2 regions of the Portococcus stanieri PCC 6802 genome follow, and region 1 is predicted to be linked to the other one. Evidence: riboswitches for the same ligand, from Rfam matches in the RefSeq annotation. Region 1 holds a riboswitch; the other holds the start of a gene.
The links. A riboswitch is a leader RNA that binds a small molecule or an ion and turns the genes downstream of it on or off. The one in region 1 is predicted to bind cobalamin.
Positions count from the first base shown of each region.

Region 2: another riboswitch for cobalamin. It lies ahead of PSE6802_RS0110555 (DUF1636 family protein); the one in region 1 lies ahead of PSE6802_RS0102770 (sirohydrochlorin chelatase).

Region 1 covers NZ_KB235910.1:546,615-553,895, reverse strand. The annotation lists gene PSE6802_RS0102780 (substrate-binding domain-containing protein) at 1-167, shown strand, start outside; gene PSE6802_RS30705 (bifunctional diguanylate cyclase/phosphodiesterase) at 196-2,496, shown strand; adenosylcobalamin-variant (AdoCbl-variant) riboswitch at 2,558-2,637, shown strand; gene PSE6802_RS0102770 (sirohydrochlorin chelatase) at 2,689-3,852, shown strand; gene PSE6802_RS0102765 (LL-diaminopimelate aminotransferase) at 4,080-5,315, shown strand; gene PSE6802_RS0102760 (Uma2 family endonuclease) at 5,504-6,043, shown strand; gene PSE6802_RS33070 (hypothetical protein) at 6,091-6,306, shown strand; partial or broken gene PSE6802_RS27475 (Uma2 family endonuclease) at 6,423-6,875, shown strand; gene PSE6802_RS0102750 (asparagine synthetase B family protein) at 7,087-7,281, opposite strand, start outside.
Region 2 covers NZ_KB235914.1:1,125,533-1,132,813, reverse strand. The annotation lists gene PSE6802_RS0110570 (ammonium transporter) at 1-725, shown strand, start outside; gene PSE6802_RS0110565 (2-phosphosulfolactate phosphatase family protein) at 831-1,544, opposite strand; gene PSE6802_RS0110560 (ABC transporter ATP-binding protein) at 1,674-2,456, opposite strand; cobalamin riboswitch at 2,594-2,739, shown strand; gene PSE6802_RS0110555 (DUF1636 family protein) at 2,780-3,220, shown strand; gene cobW (cobalamin biosynthesis protein CobW) at 3,294-4,346, shown strand; gene PSE6802_RS0110545 (glycoside hydrolase family 94 protein) at 4,387-6,786, shown strand; gene PSE6802_RS0110540 (RibD family protein) at 6,900-7,281, shown strand, end outside.

The sequences.
Region 1 (7,281 bases):
CGGTAGCTGGGGGTAAGTACCCGTGGTATCTAACCTTGGGACTAGTTCATCGACGCAATCCAGCCCCAGAGTTGCAAAGCTTTGTTAATTTCGCTGTCGGTCCCGAAGGAAGACAAATCGTAGAGAAATATGGATATGCAGGCGTTAATAGCAAAGCTACGCCCTAGGCGGCTGCGCGCGAGGTTGCTTGCGCCTGTGATTGTATTGGTAGCAGCAGGCTCGGTTGGCATCAGCCTGGTCGAAGACATTGCTACTCACTGGCAAATAAAACTCCTGACCGAACAAAAAGGCTCGCTCGTACTGCAGGGCATATTGCAGCGCCTGCAAGATCGCAAGAAAGCTAAAGCACTATTTGTAGAGCTACTAGCAGAAGAACCCAACCTTGCTACCTCGATCGAAAACAAAGACACGAGGCAACTAACTCAACTTCTATTACCCTTAAAAATTAAGCTAGGCATAGACTTTGTCAAAGTATATGATGACCAACAGCGTAATTTATTACTCCTGAGCAATAGCGGCAACAATAGTCCTTCGTCTTTAATTGATGATTCTTTAACAGGTCTAACGAAAATCAGTACTTTTGTCAGCAAGGAAGGACTGGCAGTAGTTGCCTCAGCCCCAGTCAAAGGAGTGCACGGGATCGCGGGTGTAGTTATAATTGGCTCTCTATTAAACGGCGAAGACCTCGAATCTTATAAGGGGAAAGATCCTGTCGATTTAGCATTATTTCAGGATGGCAGTTTAGCCAATATTACCTCTGTTCAGCCAGAGGTGATGAACTTGCTAAAACAGTCCAAATTTACTCTGAACCAGCTAGAAGACATTAATAAAATTTTATCTAAATATAACTTCCACGCTGTTGCTCAAGAACTAGATAATGGTGGGTTGCTGCTAGCTTTAATTTCTACCCAAGATTTAGTCTCGGCGGCCAACCAGCGCAAAACGCTCGAGCTACTTGGATTGATGGGATTATTAATGGTACTTTTACTGGTTGAGTTGCTGCTGGCTCGCGACATTGCCCAGCCGCTAGAATCAATGGTTGATACTACTCAGGACATCATTCACGGCAACTACAACAGACTGGTACCATCTAGCAATATTCAAGAACTGCAGGAACTGGGAAAAGCGATTAACTATCTAGCAAAGCAGTTGCAAGTGCAGATTTCCAAGCTTACGTATCAAGCATTTCACGATCCTCTCACCAACCTACCCAATCGCCCTTTGTTTGAGGATCGCTTGCGTCGGGCATTAGTACGCGCTCAGCGCAGTCCGAATACGATCGCCGTGCTATTTCTAGATCTGGATGGATTTAAACTAATCAACGATAGTTTCGGCCATAAAGCAGGCGATCGCCTGCTCGTGCTAGTGAGCGAACGCTTAGATAGCTGCTTGCGAGATGAGGACACCTTGGCACGGTTGGGAGGTGATGAATTCACGATTTTGCTTGAGAACATCCAGGATATGGAGGATGCCACCTCAGTTGCCCGGAGGATTGCGAAACAACTGGAGTTACCTTTCAGTTTAGAAGACCATGAAATATTTATTTCGGCTAGTATTGGCATAGCCATCAGTACGGGCGATCGCAGTCGTCCAGATGACTTTCTCCGCGATGCCGATGCGGCAATGTATGCAGCCAAGAAAAATGGTAAAGCTACCCATCAGGTCTTCAATCTCAATATGGCATCCCAGGCACGACAGCAGTTGCTCTTGGAAGCCGATCTGCGTCGAGCGCTCGAACGCCAGGAATTTAGGGTTTACTACCAGCCAGTAATACATTTAGATACTGGCAAGATTGTTGAGGTAGAAGCACTGGTGCGCTGGCAGCATCCGCTACGCGGCTTAGTGCCACCTCTAGATTTTATCCCTTTGGCAGAGGAAACGGGACTAATTATGCCATTGGGACAGTGGATCTTAGAGCAAGCCTGCAAACAGTTGCGAGTTTGGCATTTGCAATATCCCAGCGACCCACCTCTAGTTGTAGGCGTGAATCTCTCAGCCAAACAGTTTCAGCAATCTCAATTAGAAGATAAAATTGCTGCGATCCTGCAAGAGCAGAATTTGGAGCCAGGTAGTTTGAAGTTGGAAATCACAGAAAGCGCGATCCTGAGAAATACAGATGCCAATCTTGACTTACTCCGCAAACTAAACGACCTGGGAGTGCAATTGGCCATTGATGATTTTGGTACTGGTTTTTCTGCCTTAAATTACTTAAAGCAATTTCCCGTAGACACCCTCAAGATCGATCGCGGTTTTGTAAACGGACTTGGTAGTAATCCCGAAGACACCGCCATCGTTCATGCCATTATTGCTTTTGCTAAAGCCCTAAATCTGGGCATTACAGCTGAGGGAATTGAAACTGCCAATCAATTAGCCATCCTGCGGGAATTAAACTGCGATCGCGGTCAAGGCTATTATTTTAGCAAGCCACTGCCAAGTGAGGCGATCGACCACCTGCTGGCTTCTAACCAAGCTGTCGATAGTCGTTTCTTGGCATGACCTTAACGATTAATTTCAGGTTTTTGCATACTTAGCGGTGTATGCTCAATAAGCACACTGTGATTTGCAAGCCTGTGGGGAAAGTTTGGTGCAACCCCAACACTGTGCCGCAGCCGTAATAGTCGGAATGCTCGCAGGATCTTGTTGGATCGCTCTATTTCTCGCGTTGCACGAGAAAGGAGTTTTGAGTTTATGTTAGAAAGTTCCGTCAATACTTTACCGCTAAATTCTATTAACACCCCTGTCATTCAACCGCAGCCATTACTGCTAATCGGTCATGGCACAAGGGATGCTGACGGTAGACAGATGTTTTTAGATTTTGCCTCGGCCTACCAAGACTTCGATCGCAGTCGCCCAGTTATTCCTTGTTTCCTGGAGCTAACCGAACCGAGCATTGCCGAGGGCGTGGAGCAATGCCTGGCAGCAGGTTATACGGAAATGACAGCACTACCGTTACTGTTGTTTGCCGCCCGTCACAGCAAATTTGACGTTACCAACGAGTTAGATCGCATCCGCCAACAGCACCCCGAAATTAAATATCGCTACGGCAGGCATCTGGGAATTACACCTTTACTCGTCGAGTTGTGGCGCGATCGCCTCGCCACCTTCGATCGCAGCGATCGCAATCCCGATCGCATCAGTCGAGAGGATACGGTAATTCTCTTTGTGGGGCGCGGCTCCAGCGATCCCGATGCCAACAGCGATGTATGTAAATTGGCGCGGATTCTGTGGGAAGGCAGTGGCTATAAGACAGTAGAAGTTTGTTTTATAGGCATTACCCATCCGCGCTTAGAAGAAGGCTTCCGTCGCGCCATGTTCTACCAACCCAAACGCATTATCGTGCTGCCATACTTCCTGTTTACTGGCGCGCTGGTGAAGAAGATTTTTGCAGTCAGCGAGCGGATGCGATCGGAATATATTTCCCATTCAGATTTATTAGAGATTGTAAATCTAGATGAGATTGGAATAGATCCGATTTTGTTTGAAATTCTGCGCGATCGCGAAATCGAAGCGCAGCAGGGCGAAGTCAAGATGAACTGCGAGATGTGCAAGTTCCGACTGGCAGCACTATCCAGTCATGGCGATTCGGGTCATCACCATCACCATCATGGGGAATCCCATTCCCATGCTCATCACCACAGTCACGAACACAGCCACGAACACAGCCACGATCGAGAAGGCGATCGCGAGCATTCCCATCATTCCCACGAGCATATCCATACTCATCGAGATCGAGAAGGCCACGAGTCCGGTCATTCGCACGATCGCGAAAGCAACGGCGATGTAGGCATTATGTGGCAAGATATCTATACCGATCCCGATACGTATCATGCTAGGGCTTGGCAAGTACCATGAAGTATCTCATCGTTTTGCCAAAAGCTTCCTGAGTCCGCTTAGGCGGACTTTGTTTGTGTAGCCGCGCCTTCAGTCGCCAGGCAATGTATAGCTATAGCCAACAGGCTTAGGACGGGGTGCAGGGGTTCCACCCCTGCGTGGGGGCTGCGCCCCCACACCCCCTGTCCTAACAGATCTGTCTATGGCTATATCGGATAAAATTCCCTAATATTTAACGTTCTGCAATTATGGCAACCATTAACAACAACTACCTCAAACTCAAAGCTGGCTACCTATTTCCTGAAATTGCCCGACGGGTTAATGCCTTTGCCGCTGCCCACCCCGATGCCAAAATTATTCGACTGGGGATTGGCGATGTGACGGAGCCGTTACCCAGTGCTTGCCGCGATGCCATGATTCAAGCCATTGCCGATATGGGCAATCGCGATACATTTAAGGGTTACGGCCCCGAACAGGGCTATGCCTGGTTGCGCGAAAAAATTGCTGCCCATGACTTCCAAGCGCGGGGCTGCGATGTGGATGCTTCAGAAATCTTTATCTCCGATGGCTCTAAGTGCGACTGCGGCAATATCCTTGATATTTTTGGGGATGATAACGCGATCGCGGTTACCGATCCCGTTTACCCAGTTTATGTCGATACCAATGTGATGGCGGGACATACGGGCGATACTAACGAGCGCGGCGAATACGGCGGTTTGGTATATTTGCCGATTACTGCCGACAATAACTTCACCGCCGAGATTCCCAGTCAGAAAGTGGATCTAATTTATCTCTGCTTTCCCAATAATCCTACAGGTGCTACTGCCACTAAGGAACATCTCAAAGCCTGGGTAGACTATGCCAGAGCGCATGGCTCCATCATTTTCTTCGATACCGCTTACGAAGCATTCATAACCGATCCCAATCTTCCCCATTCGATTTATGAAATAGAGGGAGCGAGGGATTGCGCGATCGAGTTCCGTTCCTTCTCCAAAAATGCTGGCTTTACCGGCACGCGCTGCGCCTTCACGGTCGTACCCAAAAAACTAACGGCAAAAGCTGCTGACGGTTCGGATGTGGAATTGTGGAATCTGTGGAATCGCCGTCAATCTACCAAGTTCAACGGTGTTTCGTATATCGTTCAACGCGGAGCCGAAGCCGTATATTCTGAAGCAGGTCAGGTACAGGTGAAGGAACTAATTGGCTTCTACATGGAGAATGCCAGAATTATCCGCGAGAAGTTAACCGCCGCAGGCATAGCAGTTTATGGCGGTGTTAACGCCCCCTACGTCTGGGTTAAAACTCCCAATGGACTATCTAGTTGGGATTTCTTTGATAAGCTATTGAGCAGTTGTAATGTGGTGGGAACGCCTGGTTCTGGGTTTGGAGCAGCGGGCGAAGGCTATTTCCGCATCTCAGCATTCAATAGTCGCGAAAACGTGGAAGAAGCCATGCAGCGCATTGCCGACAAATTTACGGTGTAACATTAAGTAATGAGGTGGATACATTCACCTCCTCATTGACTGCCAAAAGTCCTGAAAAGCCCAGATTATTGTAGGGGCGGTTTTTGCCGAAAAGCTTTGTATTGAAAGCGTTTGATTGCTTACTAAACCCGCCCTTACAGAGATTGGTCAGTCAACCAGATTCACCTCATTGCCTATGCCCTTACACTATGCTTACTACAGAGCAACTTACACTGCAAGATTTTCTGAGGCTTCCTAGGATTGAGGAATCGCCAGCCTGGGAATTTGTAGAGGGAAAAGCCGAGCAAAAAACTATGCCTACACTTCATCATAGTATGTTGCAAAAGCGCCTAACTGCACTGATAGATCGGCTAAATTCGCCCTATGAAGCATTTCCAGAACTTCGCTGCACTCTCAGCAACAGTTCAGTCGTCCCTGACATTACGATCGTTCACCGCGATCGCATTCCTTTAGAAAATACAGCGATCGCGGGCGCACCCGACTGGACAATCGAAATCCTGTCTCCAGAGCAGAGCACAACCAAGTTAATCGCTAAAATCCAAACATGTATGCGGGAGGGAACGCAACTTGGATGGTTAATCGATTCGTCCGAGCAGGTAATTATGGTGCTATTCCCCGATCTGCGTGTTACCTTGTGTCAAGGGAGCGATCGCCTACCTACCCTACCAGATATCTCTTTAGACTTGATGGCCGAGCAAGTATTTGATTTGCTCAGGGCACCGCAATAATCCGCAATAAACTTGACTATGTATTATTTCCCTAATCGATTAATAAAATGACTCCGACAACTCCTGTTTTTAAACCAATTAGTCAAATGCACCTCGCACCAGGGAGTGTCGTTACAATTCCCCATGTCAGTTGGGAAGAATTTGAAGCGATTCTACAGGAGTTAGGAGAAAAGCGTGCCGCTCGCATTGCCTACTACCAGAGTAATTTAGAAATTATGGTTCCCCTCCCCGAACATGAAAGACCAAAAGATCTCGTTGACTGACAAAAGTCCTGAAAAGCCCAGATTATCGTAGGGGCGGGTTTTGCCGAAAAGCTTTGTATTGAAAGCGTTTGATTGCTTACTAAACCCGCCCTTACAGAGATTTGTCAGTCAACCAGCCAAAAGATTTAGTCTCAGATCTAGTCAAACTCCTGCTAAGAAAGGCAGGAAAAAAGTACGAACCGTTTGGCTCCACTACTTTTAAGCGCGATCGTACGGCAGGGATAGAACCAGATGCGTGCTTCTACATCCTCAATTATCAGTGCATAATCGGTCGTCGTCACCTCGAACACGGCGATCCACCTCCAGATCTCGCGATCGAAATCGATGTCACTTCCAAAACGACTATCGATACCTACGCGGTGATCGCTGTACCGGAAGTATGGATATATGGCAATGGTAAGCTCGCAATCTATCTACTTCAAGATGGGCAATATATTCAATCCGATACTAGCCCCACTTTTCCGGGCATTCCCCTTACACAGCTTATTCCTGTTGCAGTAGAAAGATCTTGGCAAGTAGGGAGCGTACAGGCTTTAGAGGAGTTTGAAGCTGCGATCGATCTCTTATAGCGCTTTTCAAGCTTACCGTCGTCTGACCAAAATTCAATACGGGCGATCCGGACAGGTTTTTAGGGTAGCTAATGCCTTACTGGCTGGTACGGTTTTAACCTGCGCAAGCTCCTTCGATTCTTCGCCGACAATCCTATCCACTTCTCTCCTGCTTCCGTTTGATTTTTCTTTTTTCAGGGACGACTAACTATTATGGAGAATCGCACAGATATCAATATCGGCTCTCACGCCTAACAGACCAATGGGTAAGCAGTGTAGCCAGCCGAAAAAAGTCATAGGGTTGCTTTGCCCAGTCTTCTAGGGAAATTTGCCAGGGATCGCTACCCCATAGTTCGCCGAGCAGCGAGCGATCGCTATGCGGAGCATCATGCCACATTTGCTTGAGGATGGGACTGTGCAACACATA
Region 2 (7,281 bases), on a different contig from region 1:
CTCGAAGAACCTATCCAGATCGGCTCACTGCTCCTCATAACGTCCCTTTTATTCTGTTGGGAGCCGGGTTGCTCTGGTTTGGTTGGTTTGGCTTCAATGCCGGTAGTGCTTTGGGGGCTGGCTCCTTAGCAACAGTTGCGTTCGTCGCTACCAATTCAGCTACAGCAGCAGCAATGTTAACCTGGTTGATTCTAGAACAGGTGCTAAAGGGCAAACCAACGGCTGTTGGCGCTGCCACTGGAGCTGTCGCGGGTTTAGTTGGAGTTACTCCTGCCGCAGGTTTTGTTAACCCCATCGGTGCAATTCTAATTGGCAGTATTACTGCTACATGTTGCTTCTTTGCAATTAGCTTCAAATCTAAGTTAGGAATTGATGATGCCTTAGATACCTATCCCGTTCACGGTGTGGGTGGAACAGTGGGCGCAATTCTAACCGGAGTTTTCGCCGTGAAAGCTGTTAACTCGGCGGGCGCAGATGGCCTAATTGCTGGCAAACCCGGACAAGTTGTCACGCAAATTATTGCCGTTGTCGTCGCTTATTTAATTGCTGGGATCGGTACTTTTATCATCCTACAGATTGTTAAGGCTCTAGTCGGCCTGCGCGTCAAACCAGAAGTTGAATTCCAAGGTATGGATATCAACGAACATGGTGAAGAAGGCTATGGCGAAGAGTTTGGCGGTGGAGTCAGTCAAATGGGAGGAAAAGCTAGTCCGATCGATGGATAGCATTCCTGATGGAACTCAAATTTATCAACTATTAGACAACTAGACAATTAGACAATTAACTGGGAGATGGAACGCGATCGCATTCTGTCTCCTATATTTTTGAGATTATGCTACTAAAACGCCAGGGGATGCTTGCTTGGGTAAAATTTTGACCAGATCGATTTTGGCACAGTAGGCAATATCAGCACTACAGTTGAGGCGTAATAGGCGCTGGCCGTGGCTAGCAGCAAGGAATAACTCCTCTAAGCGATCGCTCCATTGGCGATATAAAGATAATGCCGCGATCGCCTCATCATTTCCCCATTCGCACGAGCCATCCAAACCGCTAGCGATCGCCCCCGCACAAGCCGTATCCTCTAAAGAAAAACTGCCCTCCCAACCTGAGCCAACAATCCAAACCGTTTCGGGTTGCGCCTGTTTGAGATAATTCAATACGGAACCAAGATTAATCATGGCAGCGGCCAAGACCGTTGGCGCAGCTTTAACGCGTTGGAGCGAGCGAGTACCATTGGTCGTACTCATAAAAATTCGCTTATCTTTTACCACCTCTGCCGTATAGTCAAATGGCGAGTTACCTAAGTCAAATCCTTCCACTGTACCGCCCCCACGTTCCGCTGCTCTCAGCCTTAAATGGGCAGGATGCAAATTACTAGTTTGCATTAGTTCGTCTAGATCGGCAAAAACCTGCACCGCTTCTGCCCCAGCAGCTAAAGCGGTAGTAATCGTAGTAGTAGCACGTAAAATATCGACTGCGATCGCGCACTCTGGTATTTCGTTGTCTGGCGCTAGTTCGGGGGTGTGGTAGACAAATAGCTTCATTAGTTAAGGATTAGTTGATATAGCAGTAATCAGTTTTAACGCCATCGACAATTTGGCAGCAAACAACTAAGTTTTAATACTTATTTAATATATCTTTATAGTTTGATTTACGATAGCTGCAAGACTAAATTATTCCCACTCGTCGGTCTCTACATTGCTCTCAGATTGCATATCCTGTTGCATATTCTGCATATCTTGCTGCACTGCTTGCCAATTAACTTCCGATGCAGTTTGCGATCTGACTGGACTACCTCTGTGCAATTGCACCAGATGGCTGCACCAGTCTGCCATTAGATCTAACTGGTGATTCACCATTACTACTGTTGTTGGTGGTTGCGATCGAGTCAATTCCTGCAAAATATCTAGCAAAAGACCCGCTCGAAAGCGATCGAGCGCAGAAGTTGGTTCGTCTAGTAATAGGATCTCTGGCTCAGCGACCAGTGCCCGAGAGATCGCGACCCATTGCCGTTGCCCTACCGACAGTTGCAGTTCCGAGCGTTGAACTAACTTAGAGTCAAACTGAAGTTTGTCCAGCCACAGATCCAGGCGATCTTGAATTTGTTTTTTGGGCATCCCGACTAGCTTGAGGGGATAGGCGATCGCCTCAGCCACAGGCATACCTAGCAAGGTTGGTTCTTGCGCGACTAACATAATCCGACGGCGCAAATCGATCGCGGGCAGTTGTTTAATATCATTTCCCCAGGCATAAATTTTGCCAGAGGTTGGATCGATGAGGCGATTCAGCAATCGCAGAAGGGTGGTTTTCCCAGACCCCGATGCTCCTACTATCCCCGTGCGGCTGCCAGCCGCGATCGCCACAGAGCAATTATGCAGGATATTTTGGTATGACACCAGTTGCAATTGCAACACATCCTGGGACGTTTCCAATACATTCACTAACTTTTTGGTCACTCAGGGCTTATCTTAAAATTTCTCGTTATTGGTTGCATCAACATTAGCAGATCGTTTCCGGAGTTCGTCGAACTCACGTCTACAATTAGCCCCCTGCCCCGAGTTAGCCGCACGGAGGGTTAAAAATGAGCTACAGTGAATAGCGATCGCAATTTGGTTCTCGCGGGAGACAGCCGCTAGAAGTAATGGGGAAAGTTCGGCGTAAATCCGACACTGTCCCGCAACTGTAGATTTCAGTCCGTGCTGAAAAAGTCAGGATGCCCGCCAAATTTGAGCGATTGAGACTGCAAGTTAAATATCTGCGAGGTACAGATAAATTCTCTATGTCAAATCGAATTGCGTTAAATCAAATTTCAAATCAACATGCTTTGTTTGTATGTACGACCTGCGCTAGTATCTGGCAAGATGGTAAGCGCGTTGGTACTAGTGGCGGACAGGTAATGCTGGAGCAGTTAACCCAACTGCATCGAGATTGGGAGCTACGGGAAGAATTTCCCATCCGCGCTGTAGAATGCATGAGTGCCTGCAGTCATCCCTGCGCTGTGGCATTGACTGGGGATGGTAAGCATACCTATTTATTTGGGGATCTGTCGCTCGATCCCGAAACTTTTGAGGCCACGACTGCGGCAATTTTGGAATGTGCTGGTAAGTACTATCGTGCCGATGATGGGATCTTGCCTTGGTCAGAGCGTCCCGCGCCACTGAAGAAAGGAATACTGGCTCGTATTCCACCTCTGCGAAAAGTTGCGGCCAATCTGCGCTAGATTTTTTGACATCCCATCGCTTGGAATGTCGTGACAGTTTTATCGTTCAAATTGGTATAAAATTAAAATTCTCATGCATAAAATTCCCGTAACTGTAATTACTGGCTTTCTTGGAGCTGGAAAAACTACTTTGGTGCGATATCTCTTGCAAAACAATCAGGGTAGACGCATTGCTGTAGTAGTGAATGAGTTCGGTGAGATTGGTATCGACGGCGAACTGCTACGTTCTTGTCAAGTTTGCGATGACGATGACTCTGCGAACGATATCGCTAGTAATATTGTGGAATTAAATAATGGCTGTCTGTGCTGTACGGTGCAGGAAGAGTTTCTACCCACCATGCAAGAGTTGTTAAAGCGACGCGATCGCCTGGACTGCATCCTGATCGAAACTTCGGGTCTAGCCCTACCAAAGCCGCTAATTCAAGCATTTCGCTGGCCAACGGTACGTACGGGCGCTACAGTTGATGGTGTGTTGACCGTGGTAGATTGCGAAGCAGTAGCGAACGGACAATTTGCGACAGATTTGGATGCCATTAACGCTCAGCGCCTGGAAGATCCCAATTTAGAACACGAAACTCCCATTGAGGAATTATTTGAAGATCAGTTAGCTTGTGCCGATCTAGTTCTGCTCGCAAAAGTAGATCGGGTGGATGGCACTACGCAGGAGAAAGTGCAGAAATGGTTGAGGCAAGAACTCCCAGAAACTGTGAAAATTATTCCCTGCAAACAAGGAGAAGTTAATCCCAGTCTTCTTTTAGGATTTAATGCCGCCGTTGAGGATAACTTAGAGAGCCGTCCCAGCCATCATGACTATGAAGAGGAGCACGAACACGATGATGGTATTAACTCAATTCATCTCGATCTAGATCGGGAATTTGAACCTTCAGCCCTGGTCAAACAGTTGGAGCAGCTAGTCGCTCGGCAGGAAATCTACCGTATTAAGGGATTTGTAGCAGTGCCCAAGAAATCTATGCGATTGGTTTTGCAAGCCGTAGGTTCGCGATTTGACTATTTCTACGATCGCCCTTGGCAACCCTCTGAATCGAGACAAACTCGTCTGGTATTTATCGGTCAAGAATTGGATGGCGTTGCGATCGAGCGCTCTGTTGCTACTGTGGCATTATGACAATTGCACGCTTAGTTAAAATCCTCTGTCAGAAATCTCCATGAAACTAGCTAATACCTACGGTTATTACTCCGACGACGATCGCGAATATATCATTACCAATCCCCGCACGCCGCGACCCTGGTTTAACTACATGTGGAACGGTCATTACACTAGCTTGATTTCCCATACGGGTGGTGGTTTCAGCTTTCTTGACTCGCCTCGCGATAATCGCATCTCGCGCATGCGCTACAACTGCCTGCCGTGGGATCGCCCCGGTCGCTATGTCATGGTGAAGGATACAAAGACAAGCCAGTATTGGTCTTTGAGTTGGGCACCGACGATAGATTTAAATTACGATAAATACGAATGCCATCACGGTCAAGGTTATACCAGGATCGTCACAGAAATTAATGGCATTCGCGGTGAGATTACCTACTTTGTGCCCGCAGATGTGGATGCTGAAATTTGGCGGGTCGAATTAACTAACTTAACTGGTGCAGATCGCAATCTGGAGGTGTACTCGTTTACCGAATTGCTCATGGGCAACGCACTCAACGATCTGATCAATCAACCCAACGACAAGCACTTTACCGATATCCATTTCGATGCCGATCTGCGATCGCTGGTTGCCACCCGTCGCTACTGGGTGTTGAACAAAAAAGTGTCGGTGGCACAACCGAATATCGATTGGCAATATCGCATCTACTTCACGCAAACGCTGCCCATCTCCGGCTTTGATAGCAGCCTGGATGTCTTTATCGGGCGCTGGCGATCGGAAGCCAACCCCGAGGCCGTAGAGAAGAGCCGGATGCAGAATACCGAAATTACCGCAGGCGACCCGATCGCCGCCTTGCAGTCTCGCGTAGTCCTACCCGCCTCTGGTAAAGTAAATTTTGCCGTAATTTGCGCGATCGCTCCCAAAGAGAATTCTCAATCCCCTATCGAGACAGCAGATTTGAGCAATCTCGAAGTCATAGATCGCGCCTTTGCCGAGCTTAAGGCGAAATGGGATAAGCATTTGGATGTAGTGCATGTCGATACGCCCGATCCGAAATTCAACGCGATGTTAAACGTGTGGAATCAGTATCAGGCTGCTGCCACGTTTGATATGGCGAGAAATGCTGGTTACTATCACGGCGGACTATTATTCGGTACGGGCTTGCGCGACCAGTTCCAAGATATCCTCGGTGTCGTGATGGTGGATCGCGATCGCGTCCGAAGTCGCCTCTTAAATGCGCTGCGATTTCAATTCCAAGATGGCTCGACTTTGCATAACTTTTTTAAATTAACCAATACAGGCGAACGCACCAATCACTCCGATACACCGCTATGGATTCCCTTTGGTTTAGTAGAATATCTGAATGAAACCGGGGATTTCTCTATTCTGGATGAAGTAGTAGCCTATCACGACGAAGGCGAAGGTAGCGTCTACGAGCATATGGTGAGGGCTTTGCTCTACGCGATCGCGAATCTAGGCGAGCATGGAATGCCTAAAATTCGCAATGGTGACTGGAACGATACGCTCGACCACGTGGGGCCGCAGGGTAAGGGCGAGACAGTCTGGGGCGCGTTTTTCCTGGGCTACGTTCTGCGCAAGACATTTCCAGTATTAGAGCTAAGGAGCGATCGCGATCGTTTGGAAAAGTTTCAGCAGATCTATGAGAGTTTAGGTAAAGCCACAAACGAGCATTGTTGGGATGGCGAGTGGTATTTGCGGGCATTTCGCGATAACGGCAAACCGATTGGCATCTCTGCCCACAAGCAAGGCAAAATTTTTCTCAATGCCCAATCATGGTCGGTAATTTCTGGTCTGGCACCGAAGCAGAGAGCCGATAAAGCTCTAGCTTCCTGTCGCAAATACCTGACTACTCCCTATGGAATGCAGATTGTTTATCCTTCCTATACTGAGATTGAGGATAATGTGGGATTGATTAGTCGTTGCGTCCCAGGCAAAAAGGAAAACGGGGCTGTTTTCAACCATGCTTCGTCCTGGTTTGTGCTGGCGAGTTTAATTAATGGCGATGTCGATCTTGGCTTTGATATCTACCAGCGCATGATGCCGATTAATTCTGCTCGGGATATCGATCGCTATGAAGTAGAACCCTACGTCTATGCAGAATACGTCACCAGTCCCGACCATCCCACCCAGGGACAAGCCAGCCATTCCTGGCTAACTGGTACGGCGGTATGGATGCTGCGCATTGGTATCGACTACATTATTGGTTTCAATCCTACTTTAGATGGCATGACTATCGATCCGCATATTCCTTCCCATTGGCAAGGGTTTACCGCATATCGGAAATTCCGAGGCAAGACATTAAAATTGCAGGTTGCGAATCCCAATGGCAAAAATTCAGGCGTGTCATCCATGACTGTGAACGGGCAACAGGTCGCGGGCAATTTCTTGAGAACGAGCGATTATAGTGAGATAGAGTTGGCGATCGCGGTTAGCCTATAGCAATGTAGGGGGCAGGTTTTGCCAAAGCCCTATTGCTAAAAGGCAATAACTTCTAGCCAAACCTGCCCTTACCTGTGGCGTGCCAACGAGCAATTTGCAAATGGAATTAATTTATGTTCGATCGCCTTTTTACTACGTCCAACCAATCCACTCCCTCCGACCAGATCTATACCCATGCCGAATTAGCTTTTCCTACGACAGGTGTAACTTTTGTGCAGGGCGATCGCGCGCTGCATAGACCCTACATCGTATTTAATATGGTCTCTAGCGTGGATGGGAAAGCCTCAACCAGTCCGGGTGGGTTAGAGGGATTGGGTTCGAGAAGCGATCGCCTTCTCATGCAACGCTTGCGGGCGCAGGTGGATGCAGTATTGGTGGGAGGAGCGACGCTGAGGGTCGATCCATTTATCCCTACCGTGCCGGAGCACCTCAGCGAAGAGCGATCGCGCGATTTTCCCAATCGACCTCAACCCTTGGGCATGGTAGTCAGTCATA